DNA from 2 places in the Parasutterella sp. St.1A3 genome. Region 2 is predicted to be linked to the other one. Evidence: predicted binding sites of a transcription regulator. Region 2 holds the regulator's gene; the other holds the start of a gene.

Region 1 (9,621 bases), 1.3 Mb from region 2:
TCTTCCGGCAGCTTGAGCACGGAACGGGCGAATCCGACCTCTGCGCCAAGATTCAGCGCGTTATAGATGGTGACGGTTCTTTCGAAGGTGTGCGAGAACGGCAGGAAAGAAAGGAACACATCATCCGGCCCCATATCGAGTGCGTTGGAAATGCCGATCGTGTTGGCAAATATGTTGCCGTGCGTCAGCATGACGCCTTTGGGTTTGCCGGTGGTACCGGATGTGTACACAATGGCGGCAAGACTTTCGGAATCAATGTACGGGTCTTCGATCTCAGTGCCGCTGCCCGCGTTAAGCCAATCAGAGAGGTTATAGACCGGAACGGGAGAATCTTTATCAGCCGTATCGGCATCTTCTCCGGAAGTGATGACCGCTTTCAGATTAGGGTAGTCGCGCTCGGCGTTGAGCATCGCGTTCCAGCGCAACGTGCGCGGGACAAAAAGGATTTTTGCTTCCGAGTTATTCAGAATGAATGCGCTTGACGCCGGGGTGTCGACCGCGTGCAGCGGCACCGGGACCAGGCCCGAGCTCAGAAGCGAGAGATCAGCGAGCGCGGCGGTGGTGGAATTGGGCATCAGTATAGCCGCATGATCGCCTTGCTTCAGGCCGGAAGCGGCAAGCGCTTTTCTCCAGCGCATCACACCGTCTCCAAACTCCTTCCAGGTCATTGTGACCCAAGCGTTGGTTTTGGCGTCAAATTCGCGGTAAGCGACTTTATCGGGACGAATTCGGATGTTTCTTCTGAGCAGGTCGGGAAGCACCCTGGGTTCTATGGAATTTTCGGCTGTCATTTATTTTCCAAAATTTTTATAAAGGTTGTCGATATCTGTCTGATTATCCGCAACGATAACGCGGCGTTTGATTTTGAGCGTCGGAGTCAGGGCGCCGTTATCAATTGTCCACGGCTCAGAGAGGAGCTTAACCGCACGCGGTACGCCGTACTGAGGGAACTGTCGGCAGTCAGATTTCAAACGTTTGAGGACCGCGCGTATCACCGTGCTGTTGGTCATGATGTCCGGATCGTTCGGGTCCAAAGAGAGCTGCTTCACAAAATCCGCAAACTGATCTTGGTTCACTACGAGCAGCGCGCAGATAAACGGCCGATTGTCGCCGTAGATCATCGCCTGATCAAACAGCGGGTCAGTTTCAATCGCCTGTTCGATGTCAACGGGCGGAACTTTTTCGCCGGTCGACGTTACGATAATTTCCTTAATTCGGCCTTTGATTTTCAGGTATCGGCCTTCTCCGATTTCTGCCTGATCTCCGGTTGAGAGCCAGCCCTCAGGACTGATGGTTTTAGCGGTATCTTCCGGTCGCTTCCAGTAACCCTTCATGACTTGAGGACCTCTGACGAGAAGCTCGTCTTTGTCTCCGATTTTTGCTTCGATGCCGGGAAGGATTGGTCCGACCGTATCCGGATGGTTGGCGCCTATTTTATTGACAGAAATGATCGGCGAAGTTTCAGTCATGCCGTAGCCCTGATAGATTTCCACGCCAAGTCCGATCAGTGTGCGCGCGACATCCGTACTTAGGGCCGCACCTCCGGAGACGGCGACGCGCAGTCTGCCGCCGAATGAATTTCTGATCTGATTGCGGACGGTTTTGTTGTAGAAGGGATCAAGCAGATCGTCGAGCGTATTGATAAACGGATTGTGAGCGGCTAAGCCGTTGCGGCGCTCAAAACGGCGGTAGCCCGCATTGACGGCGCTGTTAAAAACAAACTGCGCGGCAGATCCCTTCGTTTTCAGGCGTTCTTTAATCTTGGCCGCGACTTTTTCGTACACACGCGGGACCGACATCATGATAGTGGGACGAGTATGTTTTAAATCATCAAGGATTCGGGTGACGCCGCGGCTGAACGTCACTTTATTTCCCATGCCGAGACCAATGTAGTAAGAGGTTGTGCGCTCAAACGTGTGTGAAAGCGGCAGGAATGAGAGCCACTCGTCTCCGCCGACCGGCGCAAGGTTGTAGAGCAGGGCGGATATGTCGCTCATGATATTTTTATGCGTCAGCATAACGCCTTTGGGTTTGCCGGTCGTGCCGGACGTGTAGACGAGAGCAGCAAGGTCCTCTTCGGTCGGGCCCTCGAAAGGGAGAGTGCTTTCCTGTCCCCTTGCGAGCCACTCGTTTAACCCGAGTGTTTCGACGCCGCTGCTGCTGATGCCTTCGCCTTCGTCATCGATAAAGACAACGGTTTTAAGGTGTGGCAGATCGATTCCGGCCTGTTCGATGGCATGCCAGCGGGCTCGATTCAGGATAACCAGAAGTTTGGTTTCTGAGTCGTTCAGAATATATGCGCAGTTTGCGGCGGTGTCGATGATATGAAGCGGAACCGGGACGCGTCCTCCGATGAGTGTGCCCTGGTCAAAGCAGACCGCAGCGATGCTGTTGGGAAGCAGCATTGCCGCTTTGTCGCCTTTTTTAAGTCCGCTCGCGGTAATGGCTTTGTGCCACAGCTGAGCGCGCTCCCAAAGTTCTTTGAAAGAAAGCGTGACCCATTCCTGTTTTTTGGCATCATATTCGCTCAGCGCGGGATCGTCTCCCCGAATGCTGAGGTGGTGAGAAATGAGTTCGGGAATAATGGAAAGTTTTCTAATTTCAGCGGCTCTTTCCCGGCTGTCGTCAAACATTGTCATTGTTATCTCGCAGAAATCGGCTTATCCCGGACAACAAGGTCGAGGTCTAAGGCAGAAAGAATTTTAAGAATAGTCGCAAATTCCGGTGAACGCGTTCCCGAGAGCGACTTATAGAGGCTTTCTCGAGAAAGGCCGGTTTCTCTGGCAAGACGCGACATGCCGTAATTTTTGGCAAGAGCGCCGAGCGCGAGAATAATCTGCGCAGCATCGTCCTGGGTGCGGTCAAGGATGTCGTTGAGCGTTCTCGCTTCCGCCGACTCCGCCCGCACCGGGAAGTCTTGTATTTGTGACATGGTTATTTCCCGTTGTTTCACAAGTATCAGGGCTGAAGTGTAGCCTACAGGATACAGAAGCAGCGGAAGTTCGCGTAGAAGCGTAGATACGGGTTTGCCGCAATGATCTACTGGTTAAAGCTGTACGGGCTGACAGAGTAGACGTATTCAGGGATAGTCTCTCTTTTCTGAACTTCTGAGGGCGGCGTCATGTTCTGGCTGGCAAGGAAGTTCTTGACAGCGCCGACGGAGCGATCGATGAACTTTTCGGTCAGAAGTTCAATTAGGCGATAGGTGTTTCCGCTTTCGTCATGAAAGTTGGGATAGTCGGTGAAATCGTAATCGATCAGATCTTCAACGGAGAGGCGGCCGTCGGTGACGGTAAAGTACTGCTGCACCGAGGCGAATTTTTCGCCCTGAGGGTCGACAAGATGTGCGGTCAGGCGGAAGTCGAGCGAATCGTCCATAAAGGAAAGATCGTCGGATTCTTCCGCGTCAAAGAGTTTTTCTCTTGACACGGAATCCACAAGAAGGTCGGCCTGACGGATACGCGCCCAAAGAGCGTGGCAGTCATATTTTTTAAGACGGTAGCTCTGAGCTTTGATACGGAAAGTCGCCTCGCCGTCTTCATCGTGACCGAAGTCAGCGGTGAAGTTGTTGATTAGATCATCGGCATGAGCGAGCGCCTCATCGGTCGGGAAAACGGCTCCGGCGTTATTCAGAATAGAAAGACAGCGCAGCAGTCTTCTTGTGTCATAGCCTTTACGGTCAAGTTTTACCTGTTCGAATGCATACTGGCCGGCAATCTGACCGGCAGTAAAACGAACGCCTTCTTCACGATAATCAGCAGGCAGGGCGCTGATGAACTCAGCGACGCGTTCGAGCTGTCCGCAGCCGTATACGGCGAGACAAATCGCGGGCAAAGTTCGATTCGGAGTAGTGAGGCGCATTGCAAAAAACTAAGTAAAAATTAAACGGGGAATACATTGTACCGATTCAAAAAATAGATTGTGCGCAACAAAGAGGACAGATACAAAAAAATAAAACAAAAGACGAAAAACTGCGCAGCGGTATGATTTTCAAACGCTACGAACAAATCAGCTGAAAAGTTGAATTTTGAAATCTTCGTATAGAAAGTAATTTACCCTTTTTAGCCTGGTTTGTGACTAGAAAATTCCATTTGAATACTTTTGAAAAACTAAATAGTGTCAATTTAACGAAATCAATCATGAAATAAAATTGAAAAAATCTTGATATATTTATTAATTATTTATCTAAAATTATTGAAATTTGATTAACAACTTGTTTCTTATTAAATTTTCTTGTTTCCATTTTGCAAAAAGAAATTTTTTTTATGTATTCTATTGGCACTGTCTTATTAAATGCGTTTCTCCTCTATTTAACGCGAGATACCTCCGGTTGGTCCCGGATGGTATGTCTAAGACCCAAAAACCGCCGGCAAGGCGGTTTTTTCTTGCCTTCGTTATTTTGATCTCGCAATTGCAGAAGAAACATCGAGGCTGCATTGGAAACGCCAAGCGTCCGGGATGTTATAAATTCATCCAGCAGCGGTTCACTAAAGGGACCTTTTTGCGGTCCTTTGAACTGGAGAACAGTTCACCGGGCAGCTATTTGATAAAAATCTCATTAGAACTATCCCTAATTAGGACTATTCCTTATCTGTAAAGAAGTGAATTTAATTTAATTTGACACCAATAAAATATAAATCTAATGAAAAATTTAAGCGTATATCTAAAAAACAATAATTAAAAAACATACTCTCTTTTTTAGATTTGTTTCTCTTAAAAGACGGATTCTTCGTGCATACCGATAACTTCATGTTTTTATAAAAGAACTTTATTTGTTAGTTTTTATGCTCTCTAGCCTAAATTTTTAATCTGTCAGGACAATGAATCTGGGTCTGCTGAATTCAGTCCGAATATCTTGCCTTCAACATCTTGTGTTTTGTCTGAGCTGATCAAACTCCGATTGCTAAAAGTTATCCGTATGAAATGACGGAAAAAAATTGAGATGACGCACCCACAATCCTTAGCGGTTCTCAAATAACCCTTTATTTAGTTGCAATGATTTGCTAACCTACAATTGATTGTGTTCATAATGAGCGAGGCCGTTTGTATATTCAAAGTTTGCATAGTAGTATCGAGGCCATCAACTTTGAACCAGAATTTTCCAAACGGAGTGATTAATGAGCCTATCTATAGTGATGCCGCTTCACGTAATCAAGCGTGACGGTACCGTAAAAGACTTTGACATGAATAAGATTTCCGCGGCCCTGGCTAAAGCCGGCGCTGCGACCGGTGAATTTGATGACGCCACTGCCAACCGGATCACGCATGTTGAAGTGATGGAAAGGCTCAAACAGTACACAACACCGACCATTGAGCAGATTCAGGACGCGGTGGAAAACGCACTTTTTGATACGGGTTACCGTAAGACGCTGCGTGCTTATATTGTTTACCGCGAACAGCGTGCAAAAGCCCGCGACGCCCGCCGCAGTCTCGTTGATGTGGAAAGCTCCATGAACGAATATCTGCAGCAGCTTGACTGGCGCGTCAATGCGAACGCCAATCAGGGCTATTCTCTGGGCGGTCTGATTCTGAACGTTTCCGGTAAGGTTGTTGCCAACTATTGGCTCAGTTACGTTTATCCGAAAGAAGTCGGTCAGGCGCATCGTGAAGCTGATATTCATATTCATGATTTGGACATGCTTTCCGGCTACTGTGCCGGCTGGTCGCTAAAGACACTGCTCAACGAAGGTCTTAACGGTGTTCCCGGTAAAGTGGAAGCGGGCGCTCCGAAGCATTTGACCAGTGCGATCGGCCAGATCGTCAACTTCCTCGGCACAATGCAGAACGAATGGGCCGGAGCTCAGGCGTTCAGCTCCTTTGACACGTATCTTGCTCCGTTCGTCCGTGTGGACAACCTGAGCTACAAGGAAGTTCGTCAGTGCATTCAGGAACTCATTTACAACCTGAACGTTCCGAGCCGCTGGGGCACACAGACGCCGTTTACCAATCTCACATTCGACTGGGTCTGCCCGGAAGATTTGAGAGAACAGCACCCTCTCATCGGCGGAGAAGAAGCCGACTTCACATACGGTGAACTTCAGGAAGAAATGGCGATGATCAACCGCGCCTACATTGAAGTGATGCTTGAAGGCGACGCAAAGGGCCGCGTGTTCACATTCCCGATCCCGACTTACAACATGACGCCGGATTTTGATTGGGACAGCCCCAACGCGCGTCTGCTTTTCAGTATGACGGCCCGCTACGGTCTTCCGTACTTCCAGAACTTCATCAATTCGGAACTGAAGCCGAATATGATTCGTTCCATGTGCTGCCGTCTGCAGCTTGACCTCCGCGAACTTCTTAAACGCGGCAACGGCTTATTCGGTTCAGCCGAACAGACCGGCTCTCTCGGAGTTGTCACGATTAACTGCGCTCGTTTAGGTTACGTGTTCGCGCAGGACGAAGAAGGTCTTTTCAAGCGTCTTGATTTTCTTCTTGACTTAGCCCGCAACAGCCTTGAAATCAAGCGCAAGGTTATTCAGAGACACATGGATCAGGGGCTCTTCCCGTATACAAGACGTTATCTCGGAACGCTGCGCAATCATTTCTCGACGATCGGTGTCAACGGTATGAATGAAATGATCCGCAACTTCACACAGGATAAGGAAGACATCACAACGGAAGCGGGTCACGATTTTGCAGCGCGTGTACTTGACCATATCCGTGAAAAGATGGTCATGTTCCAGGAAGAAACCGGCCATATGTATAATCTTGAAGCAACACCGGCCGAGGGCACGACTTATCGTTTTGCCAAGGAAGACAAGAAGCGCTTCCCCAAGATCCTTCAGGCAGGCACGCCGGATCATCCCTACTATACCAACAGCTCTCAGCTGCCGGTAAGCTACACGGACGATCCGTTCGAAGCGCTCGAAATGCAGGAAGATTTGCAGAAGAAGTACACTGGTGGTACGGTGCTTCACCTTTACATGAACGAAGCGATTTCGAGTCCCGAGCTCTGCAGCGATATCGTTCGCCGCGCGCTGACGAATTTCCGTCTTCCGTACATTACGATTACGCCGACCTTCTCGGTATGTCCGAAACACGGCTATATCCCGGGCAACCATGAGTTCTGTCCGAAGTGCGACGCCGAACTGATCGCAAAGAAGAAGCAGGAAATGGCCCAGGCCTCTTAATACACAGATTTATTGACTTTGACAGGAGCAGCAAAATGGATGAAAAAGCAAAAGAACAGGAAATCACACTGAAAGACGAAGAACGCACAAAATGCGAAATCTGGACACGCGTGATGGGTTATCACCGTCCTACATCTTCCTTCAACATTGGCAAGCAGGGCGAATTCGCCGAACGCAAGTACTTTGTTGAAAGCAAGTGCGGCTGTGGTAAGTAATCCTTAACCACTTGTCGTTCAGTACGAAGCCTCCGCATGATCGGAGGCTTTTTTAAAGGCCAGAAGATGTCAGAAAAAAAGAGGGAAATCATCGAAATTGAGGAAGTCAGCAGCAAACCGGCTGAAGCGTTAGTCGTCGGCGGACTGGTCCGCTTCACAACGATTGATTTTCCCGGAAGCCTGGCGGCTGTCGCATTTATTCAGGGCTGTCCCTGGCGTTGCGTCTACTGTCAGAACAAAGAACTTCAAAGTCGTCGGCCGGACGCAGAGACCGATCAGGTGAGCTGGGCTTACATTGAGCGGTTTCTTTCGCGCCGAAAAGGGCTGATTGACGGTTTTGTGTTCAGCGGGGGAGAGCCCTGTGTTGATCCCGCGCTCTCTGACGCGGTGAAGAGGGTCAAAGCACTCGGCTATAAAGTCGGACTGCACACCGGTGGGATATATCCGGCGCGCCTAGCAGAGATTCTCCCGTATTTGGACTGGGTCGGCCTTGACATCAAAGCGCCTCTGTCCGAAGAAGAGACCTATGACAGAGTTGTCGGAAGAAAAGGATCGGCGCAGAAAGTCAGAAAATCACTTTCCCTGTTGCTTGCTTCCGGAGTCGCTCTGGAGACACGCACGACAGCGCATCCTGATTATCTCAGTGAAGCACAGATCGTCAAACTTGTGAAGGAATTGAAGGAGGCCGGCGTGCGCACATTTGCGCTTCAGATTTATCGCCAGCCGAGAGAGCTTCCCGAAGAGGAAGTGTTGGAGCGCGTCGGCACGCACTATCCGAATCCGCAGGCTCTGGATGAGCTGAAGGCGCTTTATCCCGAATTTATTCTCAGGCGTCCGTAGCTTTGAACAAAACACATACCGGCACTTGGCAGGAAGAAGCTCAAAAACAGTCCTGTTCGTGTCGGTATTTTTTTTGTTTTCGTTAAACTGAGCCGAGTATCACGTTAAACAGTATCAACGCATCGGAGAGGAACCATGCAGAAATTCAAGCCGGACAACTTTAAGCGCAGTGTTTATCTCGCTGTTGGTGTTTTTGCGGTTGTCGTCGCTCTCATCAAAGGCGTGTATGGTCCGGGAGAGACTCAGACGATCGAGCTGAATCGCCCGGGTGAGCAGGTTCAGCAAGTCGATAAGGAAGGCTTTAAGTTAATTCACGCGACCGTGACGCGTGTTCCGGATGGCGATACGGTTTACATCAAGACTTCCAACGGGCGCGAAGAGCGTGTGAGACTGCTTGGCATAGACGCTCCGGAGGGCAAGATGCCTTATGGAAACAAAAGCCGCGACAACCTCTACCGCATGCTGAAAATGAACGGATTTAAAGCAGAAGTTGCTTACCGCGAGAAAGATCAGTACGGACGCTTGGTCGGCAAGCTTATGACCGATGGGAACGATCTGAACTATGCCCAGGTTAGAGACGGATATGCTTGGGTTTATACGCCGTATGTGAAGGATATGATGAGTTCTGATCGGATGGCGTACCGAGATGCGGAATCTGCGGCGAGAAGAGAGAAGCTCGGTCTTTGGCAGGATCCTAATCCCGAACGACCCTGGGAGTGGCGCCGAGCTCACCCGAGAGCGAATTAGTCCGTACTTTTCTATTGAATCCGACAGGTTTCCGGTCCTTCCGGATTGAGTTCAAAGCAATCCGGGGAGAGAAGTACGGCAACGAAACCGGCTCCGTTAGGCGAGGCCGCAAAAATCGGAAGATCAAATCCTTGTCCGGTCTTGACGGCGACCTCTGCGAGCACCTCTGAAACTTCCGGAAGCGGCAGGCGAATTTCCGGTTTCACCCACATCTTTTCGACTTCTGTTGAGAAGAACGAGGTACCCATGCCAGTCTCGTGTTCGTGGATTTCATCGAGTTTTCTGCTTCCGAGATACTCAAGGTTAGCAATGATCTGCTGAGCTTTTTCATCCTTCAGATAGCTAAAGATCAGCACTCGGCATTTTTCTTTCAGACGATACGATGTGAACGGTTCTGACCTTTTGTCGGAAAAATCAATCGGTCTTCCTTTTACAGGCTGTTTGCTCATTTCTTCTCATTAAATTTATCTTTCCGACCATTGTAGCGGATCGGTTTATATAAAAAGTAAACGCCCTTGCGGGCGTTTACTTAGAGCAGGTAATCAGCTTACTCTGACATCGCTGTGAATTTGCGCTGCGTAGGCTTTGACATTAAAGCTTCGCTTCCACATAAAGGCGAGGAAGAGGACAAAGCATGCGGCCGTTGCGCCGAAACTGAGGACCCAGCTTCCCTTTGTAAAGCCTGC
Region 2 (9,621 bases):
AGATAACGGTATGTCCGAGATCCTGAAACTGACGCAGTTTGTTCAGAACGACAGTGTGTCCGAGATGGATGTCGGGAGCGGTAGGATCGAGACCGAGTTTGACACGAAGAGGCTTGCCCGTCGCTTCGGCGCGAGCGAGCTTCTGCTCAAGCTCCTGCTCAATCAGAAGTGTGTCGGTGCCGCGTTTGATTAGGGCCATTGCGTCCTTAATCTTCTGGCTCACCGGGAATTTTTTTTGTTCGACACTTTCAGTCATTTTTAGAAACAATCCTAAAATCGTAGTAGTAAAACCCCTTGCAGACGTCAATGTTTAAATCCAATATAATTGACGCACTTGACGGTAGGGGCGTAATCAAAGCCATCCCCATATTCTATATTCTCTTTCAGCGTTTATCCTTTCTGCGTTGGGGGATTTGTTTTCGTCAAGCGAATTGAGAGTGAGAACGAAGAGAGACAGAAAAGTGAATACTGCAGCAGGCAAATTAACCAAGATTTTTAAGTCAGTGACATTTGCGGCTGCTCTCGTTCTGCCTTTCGCCTCCTTTAATTCTCTGCACGCAGCGGAAGAAAAGACGCCGGTCATTATGGAAAAGGCCGGCGAAATTGATCTTAGCGTTCTGATTCAGCAGTGGGCAAGCGAAATGGACGATGTCTACGCTGAGACCCACATTGAACCGAAAGACACCTCCAAGAAGATTTTCGAGCGCCTTGGTATCCAGGACAAAGCCTTTACTCGTTACGTGACGACAATCAAAGGCAAAGAAAATCCGTTTGCGCGTCTCTCCCGAGGACGTCTTATCCAGGCTCGTCTGACGACTGGCGGAGAAGTGATTTCTCTGAGAGTGTTCCGTCCGATTGACTCACAGTCCAAAGATATTTCTTTCTTTGAGGTCAGCAAAAATAAAGACGGGAAATTCATGCATGCCGAGAAAACCAGCGGGTTTGATGCGCTTCCGATCGCTGCTTCGGGCGTTATTACCTCCAACTTGGATAAAGCGGCTGTCGAAGCGAATATTCCTGCCGGAGTTCTCAAGCAGATCAAAGATCGTTTGTCGACGGAGCTGAACCTCTCCAAGGACGTCTCTAAGGGCGACACATTCAGCGTGATTTATGAGCGCCGTCAGCTTGACGGAGCTGACATCGGAACCGGGAAACTGCTCGCGATTGAGTACTACGCCAAGAATAAGACGATTGAGTCGTATTGGTATGAAGGCGAAGGAATCGAAGGTTATTACGATTCCGAAGGAAAAAACAACGATGTGACTTTCCTTCGCATGCCCTGCGAGGCGCGTGTCACCTCGACTTTTAACCGAGTTCGTCGACATCCCGTGACCGGACGTTTGCGACCGCACTGGGGTGTGGATTTAGGCGCGCCCAAAGGAACGCCTATCTATGCAGCCAGTGACGGCACGGTGACGACGAAGCGTTATCAGCGACGCGGCTACGGCTATTGGCTGGAGATTTCGCACTCCTCGGGCTATACCTCCCTTTACGCACACATGAGCAAGTACGCTCCGGGGATTGAACCCGGAACAAAAGTGAAAAAAGGTCAGCTCATCGGTTATGTCGGTGCGACCGGCATGGCAACAGGACCTCATCTGCACTATGAACTTAAGAAGGACGGCCAGCAGGTCAACCCGCTGATTGCTGATTTGCGTACCGGTGAAAACCTTCGAGATGAGGCCGCTGAAGATTTTAAAGTGGCGATTGCTCCGATGCGCCGTCAGATCGCGATGCTCAGTCGAATTCAGCTCGCTCAGAATCAGCCTCGTACAGCCGCGCATTAACATCCATTAGAATTGAGGTCTTGTAAACAAGACCATTTTCTATGTCAGAACCGCAAATTCCTATTTATGTCGGAATGATGTCCGGCACCAGCATGGACGGCGTCGACGCGGTCGCAGCCGTGTTTACTAACGGTCGATATCAATTTATCGGCCGAAGTTCGGAGTCCTATTCTACACATCTGCGCTCCTCTCTGATCAGTCTCTGTTCGAGCGGTCCGGACGAGGTCCTGCGCTGTCAGGAGTGCGGCAACGAAGTCGCCAAAATCTACGCTAAAGTTTTTAACAAGCTGCTGGAAGGAACCGGTCTGGAAACCTCAAACATTTGCGCTATCGGCGCGCACGGTCAGACGATTCGTCACAGCCCGCAGATGGGCGCGAGCACGCAGCTGATCAACGGGGCGCTGCTTGCGGAGCTTACGAAGACGGATGTGGTGACGGATTTTCGCAGTCGGGATTTAGCCGCGGGCGGTGAAGGCGCGCCGCTAGTGCCGCTGTTTCATAAATGCGTGTTCAGCGGCAGTGTGCCGCGCGGCATTCTCAACATCGGCGGCATCAGCAATCTGACATATCTGCCTGCTTTAGGTTCCGACGCAGATGTTTTTGGTTTTGACTGCGGTCCGGGCAATGTTCTGATGGATGGCTGGACTGAGAAAATCAACGGCACGCCCTACGATCACGATGGAATGTGGGCTAGAAGCGGTAAGGTTAGTGAGAAGCTTCTGGCGCTGCTGAAGAAAGAAGCGTTTTTTGATCTGACGCCGCCGAAAAGCACCGGCCGTGAGCTTTTTAACTTAGGCTGGCTTGAATCAAAACTTTCCGATGAGTCTGTAGAAGACGTGCAGAGGACGCTGGTAGCCCTGACGGCGGGCACGATTACTGAAGCGATTGAGCGCTTTGCCCCGGACATTCAGGAGTTGTTTGTATGCGGCGGCGGAGCGAAAAATTCGCTTTTAATGCAGGAGCTTACGGCAATGAATCCCGCAAGGGCGGTAAAAACGACGGCGGCTCTGGGCATGGACGCTCAGGACGTGGAAGGCGCGGCCTTTGCGTGGCTCGCAAAACGATTCGTTGAGCGGCAGCCGGGGAATCTTCCGAGCGTCACGGGCGCAGAAGGCGGAAGGATTTTAGGCGCGCTTTATCCGGCGTAAAAAATAATAAGGCCCGATTCGAAAGAATCGGGCAGAATTCTTATTACGTCAAGAAGCGCGAATTTTACCGTTATACGGAGAAGCTGGAGCCGCAGCTGCAGGTTGTCGTCGCATTCGGGTTTTTGATGACGAACTGAGCGCCTTCAAGGTCTTCTTTGTAGTCGATTTCAGCGCCGACTAAATACTGATAGCTCATCGAATCGATGAGGAGCATGACGCCGTTGCGTTCCATGGTCGCGTCGTCTTCATTGACTTCTTCATCAAAGGTGAAGCCATACTGGAAGCCGGAGCATCCGCCGCCCTGAACAAAAACGCGAAGTTTCAGGTTGGGGTTGCCTTCCTCGTCGATCAGTTCTTTAACTTTCATGCTGGCCGCATCGGTGAAAATGATCGGATCGGGAAGCTTGACCTGTTCTTCAGACATATTGATTCCTCATAATTAACTAATTTGGTGACTCGATTATATAGATGCAGTCAATATCCTTTCGTATTAATTGAAAAAATTAGTTTGGAAAGTTGTTCTTTACAGCGGCGTATCATTTAAGCTTATGCACATTCGGCACCCACCAGGTGTTGTATTTATTAGAGAGGATTTCGGAATGTTTAGTAAAGCCGACAAAGTCGAAATGACGGATCCCGCTATTTGGGAAGTTATTCGCAAAGAAGGGCAGAGACAGGAAGATCAGATCGAGCTGATCGCAAGCGAAAATTATGCTTCTCCTGCGGTAATGGAAGTTCAGGGGTCTGTCTTAACCAATAAATACGCTGAAGGTTATCCCGGCAAGCGTTATTACGGCGGTTGCGAATTTGTGGATCAGGCTGAGGCCTTGGCAAAAGAGCGCGCTCTGGAGCTTTTCTGCAAACCCTGCGGCGTGGAGATGGCGGTTAATGTTCAGCCGCATTCCGGCGCTCAGGCCAATATGGCGGTGTTTTTCGGACTTCTGAATCCGGGCGACACCGTCATGGGAATGTCGCTCGCTGAAGGCGGCCATTTATCGCACGGCATGAAACTGAACATGTCCGGCAAATGGTTCAATATCGTCAGCTACGGCCTGAATGAAAAAGAAGAAATTGATTACGACGCCGTTGAGAAGCTCGCATTGGCAAATAAGCCGAAGCTGATTATCGCCGGAGCGTCTGCCTATTCTCTGCGCATTGATTTCAAGCGTTTCGGAGAAATCGCGCATAAAGTCGGCGCCTATCTGATGGTCGACATGGCCCACTACGCCGGTCTTGTGGCCGCAGGCGTTTATCCGAGTCCATTCCCTTACGCCGATATCGTCACAACGACGACGCATAAGACGCTGCGCGGTCCACGCGGCGGCATGATTTTCTGCCGTCCCGATCTCGAAAAATCGATCAACATGGCGGTCTTCCCCGGAATTCAAGGCGGTCCTCTGATGCATGTGATCGCCGCGAAAGCGGTCGCGCTCCATGAAGCGCTTCAGCCCGCATACAAGGAATATCAGAAGCAAGTCATCCGCAACGCCGCCGTGATGGCCGAAGAGCTCAGCAAGCGCGGTCTTCGCATTGTTTCAGGCAGAACTGAAAGCCACGTCATGCTCGTTGACCTGAGATCGAAGAACATCACTGGCAAGGAAGCCGAAAACATTCTTCATGAGATCGGCATTACCGTAAACAAAAACTCTATTCCGAATGATCCGCAGAAGCCTTTTGTGACCAGCGGCATCCGTATCGGTTCGCCCGCAATGACGACTCGCGGCTTTAAAGAGGAAGAAGCAAGAGAAGTCGCAAGTCTGATTGCCGACGTTTTAGATCATCCGCATGACGAAGCGGTTCTTGCCAATGTGAAAGACGCGGTTGCTTCCCTTGTCGCCCGCTTCCCGGTTTATCGCCAGACTGTTTAAGTAAAGAGGCCGCCTATGCTGTGTCCGTACTGCAAAGAGCCCAATACGCAGGTCATTGATTCGCGCACCAGCGAAGAGGGCAGTGTCATTCGCCGCCGCAGAAAGTGTCCCGCTTGCGGAGGACGCTTTACCACTTACGAGAAAGCGGCGCTGTCGATGCCGCAGATCATCAAGAACAACGGCAGTGTGCGTGAGCCTTTCAGCTCGGAAAAATTGAGAAGATCGATGGAAATCGCGCTTCGCAAACGTCCGGTCAAGGCCGCACTTGTGGACGAAGCGGTCAACAGCATTGAGCGGCAGCTGAGACTTCGCGGCGAGAAAGAAGTCTCCTCTAAAGAGGTTGGCGATTTGGTGCTTGCCGAACTGAAGTGTTTGGATATGGTTGCTTATATTCGCTACGGTTCCGTTTATCTGAATTTCCAGACTCTGGAGGACTTTGTCAGTCTCGTTGAGCAAACCCGTAAGCTCTGATCAAGAGAAAAAAATGAGTTTTTCTGATATTTCCTACATGCGCCGCGCTCTGGAACTTGCGCGCGAGGCTCGTATGATCTGCCCCCCGAATCCGGCCGTCGGCTGTGTGATTGTCAAAGACCGTCGGGTCATCGGCGAGGGACATACTCAGCGCACGGGCGAGGCCCATGCTGAAGTGATGGCGCTTCGTGACGCGGAGCGTCGAGGCGAATCGGTTGAGGGCGCGACTGTTTATGTGACGCTTGAACCCTGTTCGCATTACGGCAGAACGCCGCCCTGCGCGCTTGCGCTCAAAAATGCGAAAGTCGCCCGAGTGGTTGCGGCGCTCAAAGATCCGAATCCTCTGGTTTCCGGACGCGGCCTGAAAATGCTGGAAGAGGCTGGAATTGAGGTGGAGTGCGGTGTCGGCGCAAGAGAGGCGGAAGACATTAATAAAGGCTTTCTGAAGCGTCAGCGCACCGGTATGCCTTGGGTGCGCTCTAAATTCGCGATGAGTTTGGACGGAAATACCGCGCTTTCAAACGGCGTCAGCAAATGGATTACCGGCGAAGATGCTCGAAGAGACGGTCATTTCTGGCGAGCGATCTCGGGCGCCGTGCTGACCGGTTCCGGCACAGTGGAAGCTGATGACCCGCTCATGAACGCCCGAATTGAAGGCGCGGAGCGTCAGCCGCTTAAGGTGGTGGTGGATTCGCAGCTTCGTCTCAGCCCGGATCTGAAGATATTTAAAGAAGGCAAAGTGCTCTTGGTATGCGCTTTCTATGACATTGTCCGCGCTCAGATGTTTGAAGCGCAGGGCGTGGAAGTGATTGAGCTGCGCGGCGCTGACGGTAAAGTTGACTTGAAGGCGCTGTGCGCTGAACTCGGACGGCGCGAAATCAACGAGGTTCATGTTGAGGCGGGCGCTCGTCTGAACGGCGCGCTCGCGATGCAGGGGCTGATCGACGAGTATTTGATCTATGCGGCACCTCTGTTGCTCGGACAAGGACGAAAACTGCTTGATTTGCCAATGCTTCAGAACCTTTCTGAAGGTATAGCGCTAGAATTTATCGATGTTGAAAAAGTAGGACCGGATCTGCGCCTTTTACTGCGTCCGGCCGGTTAGATTACAGGAGAGCTAGAGATGTTTACAGGAATTATTCAGGCCGTCGGTCGCATTCGTGATAATGAAGAGATCGGAGACGGTCTGCGCATTCATGTCGAGGCGCCTGAACTGGGTCTGGATACAGTTAAAATCGGCGATTCGATCGCGATCAACGGTGCCTGCATGACCGTTGTGGAGGTCGACGAAAAAATGTTTAAGGTCGAAGTCTCCGCCGAGTCTTTAGATAAGACCGCCGGTTTGGACGGCTGGGGTCATGTGAACTTGGAAAAGGCGATGCGTCTGGGAGATCGTCTTGACGGTCACATTGTCAGCGGACATGTGGACGGCGTAGGCGAAGTCGACGCTTTTGAAAAGAAAGCGGAGTCCTATCATCTGGTGGTGCGCTGCCCGATGAAGCTGGGCAAGTTCCTTGCCTATAAAGGCTCGATCGCGATCAACGGAGTATCGCTTACGATTAACGAAGTTGAAGATACGCCCGCAGGCACACGTGTTTCGATTAACCTGATCCCTCATACGTTTGAGCACACATCCTTCAAGTACACCAAGGTCCGTGATCTGGTGAATGTCGAGGTGGATACTGTTGCTCGCTATATTGAGCGCATGTATTCGCTCATTCAGCGCTAAGCTGAAATCTTTGCGCTCATCACGGCGCAGGAATTCGGGAGGATGCGGCTGCTTTGCTAAAATTCCGAAGATTTAAGTTAGGAGATAAAATTGGCTATCAACTTTATTCAGTCGAAATTAGACGGTACTGATCTGAAAATTGGTATTGTCAGTGCTCGCTTTAACGACTGGGTTTGCAAAGGCTTGTTTCAGTCCTGCTATGAGGAGCTGAAGGCCAACGGTGTTAAGGACGAAAACATTGTTGTCACAACCGTCCCGGGCGCTTTGGAAATTCCCTATGCGCTCACAATGCTCTTTGAGCGTTATCCGGATCTGGACGCGATGATCGCGATCGGCTGCGTGATTCGCGGTGAGACCTATCATTTTGAGCTGGTCGCAAACGAATCTTCCCGCGGCATTACGGATATTGTCGTCAGAGAGGCGATTTCCATCGCAAACTGCATTCTGACTGTTGAGAACGAAGAGCAGGCCAGAGTAAGAATGCAGGAAAAAGGCAGAGACGCCGCTCGTGTCGCTCTGGAAATGGGCAATCTCGGCAGAATCTGCGCTGTGTCGTTTGACGACGATACAGATTCGCAAGAGTAAAAATATGTCAAAAGAAACTACATCGATTAAAGCGCCGGCGAAGAAACGCGGCGGCCGCAGTGCCCGCAGACGTTCGCGCGAATTTGCGCTGCAGGGTGTTTATCAGTGGCTTATCAGTCATACCGACCCTGTTGAAATAGATGCGGCCGCACTGGAAGCGGAAGATTTTGATAAGGCGGACGCGGAGTTTTACCGCAGTCTGCTGCACGGCGTAATTGATGATTTTGTCGCGACGGAAGATGCGTATAAACCTTTTGTCGACCGCGACGTCACGACTCTGTCTCCGATCGAAAGAGGCATTCTTCTGATTGGAACTTATGAACTGAAGAATACCGCGACGCCGTATCGCGTCGTGATCAACGAAGCGGTTGAGCTCGCTAAGAGCTTTGGCGGTACTGACGGATTCCGTTATGTGAACGGTGTTCTTGATAAGCTCGTATCGAAGCTTAGACCGTATGAGGCCTCCGGCAGCAAAGATGCCAGATAAGCCGCACAGTACGAGGACCCCGAATTCGCTGGACGAGTTTGGGGTCATATCCGAATTCTTCACCGATAAAGGCGCTCATCCCAACGCTTGGCCTTCGCAAGGAGTTGGAGATGACTGCGCCTTTTTGGATATTGGAGATAAAAGAATTGCCGTCACGACGGATATGATGGCCTTGGGAACGCATTTTTTTGATAACGCGGATCCCTACACCGTGGGCAGAAAGTCTCTTGCGGTTAATCTCTCGGATCTGGCTGCCGCTGGCGCCGTTCCGAAAGCGTTTTTTCTGTCGATTTCTTTTCCTTCAATTGATGAGAAGTGGCTTAAAGCTTACTCTAAGGGGCTGATGGAAGAGTCGTTCCGCTACGGCTGCCCGCTTCGCGGAGGCGATACAGTCAAGGCGCCGGTCATTGACGGCAAACCATCCAAGACCACAATTTCCATTACTGCGCTTGGCGAGCTGCCTGCGGGCAAAGGTCTGACAAGAAGCGGAGCGCGGCCCGGAGATGATATTTGGGTGAGCGGCACGCCCGGAGACGCATTTGCCGCTTTAGGAGACATTTTGGGATACTGGAAGTGCGCGCCGTCTGACTACCGCTACTTCAAATCCCGAATGGATAAGCCCACAGCGCGGGTTGCGCTGGGCACGGGGCTCTTAAACCTCGCAAGTTCTGCCTGCGACATCTCGGACGGTCTGATCGGAGATCTTCAGCATATTCTGGATCGATCCGGCGTTTCCGCGGTGCTTCACTGGAAGGATTTCCCGCTCTCGGAGGCCATGCGCAATATGCCGGAGGACGTTCGCCGCCGTTGTGTGCTTTCCGGCGGAGACGATTATGAACTTCTCTTTACCGCCTCGGCCGAACAGAGCGCGCGGATATTAGAACTATCTCAGCGGCTTAGCGTTCCTGTCACACGAATCGGCGAGATCACGGGCGCGGGAGAATCGCTTCTCATTGATGACGGCGAAGGCGGAGTTCTGTCGCCTCAGCCATCCTTTAATCATTTCACAAATGAAGTCGTATAAAACCGAGGCGCCTGCCTTTTCTTTAGTGCTCCGTCATCCCTGGCTGATGATTTCGACATTTTTCGGAGCCGGCTGCATTACGCCTGCACCGGGGACGTGGGGTTCCTTTGCGGCATGGCTCGCATTTTGGCTGATGCAGAGCGCATTCGGAAGAGCGCCGATTTGGTTCGCCTCAGCGCTCGCGTTTATTTTGGGCTGCATCGCTGTCGGTCGATCCGAGACCTATCTGTATAAAACGGATCACGGATCCATTGTCATCGATGAAGTCGTCGCGGTTTGGCTGACGCTTTTGGTGACGCCTATAGGGTTTTTCTGGCAGTTAGCCTCCGTGATCGCATTCCGTTTCTTTGATATCGTCAAGCTCCCGCCCGTATCGGTTTTGGATTCGATGCGGCAAAACGGTTTTACTGTCATGCTTGATGATGTGTTCGCGGCTGTATACGCGATCATTCTTATTAATGCGGCGGCTTATGTACTTGAGGTTTCGGGGTTCGCCGCTCCTATTTGGACTTTCTTTTAAAT

The links. The regulator NrdR, encoded in region 2, represses ribonucleotide reductase genes. The targets are predictions, from matches to a motif close to CACNANATNTNGTG.
Region 1: a site for NrdR is predicted at 4,861-4,874, ahead of AC6I1F_RS04450 (ribonucleoside triphosphate reductase). Genes of this name have one in related genera too.

The regions. Positions count from the first base shown of each region.
Region 1 is NZ_BAAGFK010000001.1:934,139-943,759, forward strand. Features, by position in the region: gene AC6I1F_RS04430 (AMP-dependent synthetase/ligase) at 1-791, opposite strand, end outside; gene AC6I1F_RS04435 (AMP-dependent synthetase/ligase) at 792-2,639, opposite strand; gene AC6I1F_RS04440 (addiction module antidote protein) at 2,642-2,932, opposite strand; gene AC6I1F_RS04445 (hypothetical protein) at 3,040-3,861, opposite strand; gene AC6I1F_RS04450 (ribonucleoside triphosphate reductase) at 5,118-7,133, shown strand; gene nrdD (anaerobic ribonucleoside-triphosphate reductase) at 7,169-7,348, shown strand; gene AC6I1F_RS04460 (anaerobic ribonucleoside-triphosphate reductase activating protein) at 7,415-8,188, shown strand; gene AC6I1F_RS04465 (thermonuclease family protein) at 8,324-8,935, shown strand; gene AC6I1F_RS04470 (hypothetical protein) at 8,947-9,384, opposite strand; gene AC6I1F_RS04475 (Na+/H+ antiporter NhaC family protein) at 9,478-9,621, opposite strand, start outside.
Region 2 is NZ_BAAGFK010000001.1:2,239,580-2,249,200, reverse strand. Features, by position in the region: gene tyrS (tyrosine--tRNA ligase) at 1-256, opposite strand, end outside; gene AC6I1F_RS10445 (M23 family metallopeptidase) at 462-1,787, shown strand; gene AC6I1F_RS10440 (anhydro-N-acetylmuramic acid kinase) at 1,829-2,935, shown strand; gene erpA (iron-sulfur cluster insertion protein ErpA) at 3,006-3,359, opposite strand; gene glyA (serine hydroxymethyltransferase) at 3,535-4,803, shown strand; gene nrdR (transcriptional regulator NrdR) at 4,819-5,274, shown strand; gene ribD (bifunctional diaminohydroxyphosphoribosylaminopyrimidine deaminase/5-amino-6-(5-phosphoribosylamino)uracil reductase RibD) at 5,288-6,379, shown strand; gene AC6I1F_RS10415 (riboflavin synthase) at 6,398-7,003, shown strand; gene ribH (6,7-dimethyl-8-ribityllumazine synthase) at 7,094-7,588, shown strand; gene nusB (transcription antitermination factor NusB) at 7,593-8,075, shown strand; gene thiL (thiamine-phosphate kinase) at 8,065-9,099, shown strand; gene AC6I1F_RS10395 (phosphatidylglycerophosphatase A family protein) at 9,086-9,619, shown strand; gene AC6I1F_RS10390 (CinA family protein) at 9,620-9,621, shown strand, end outside.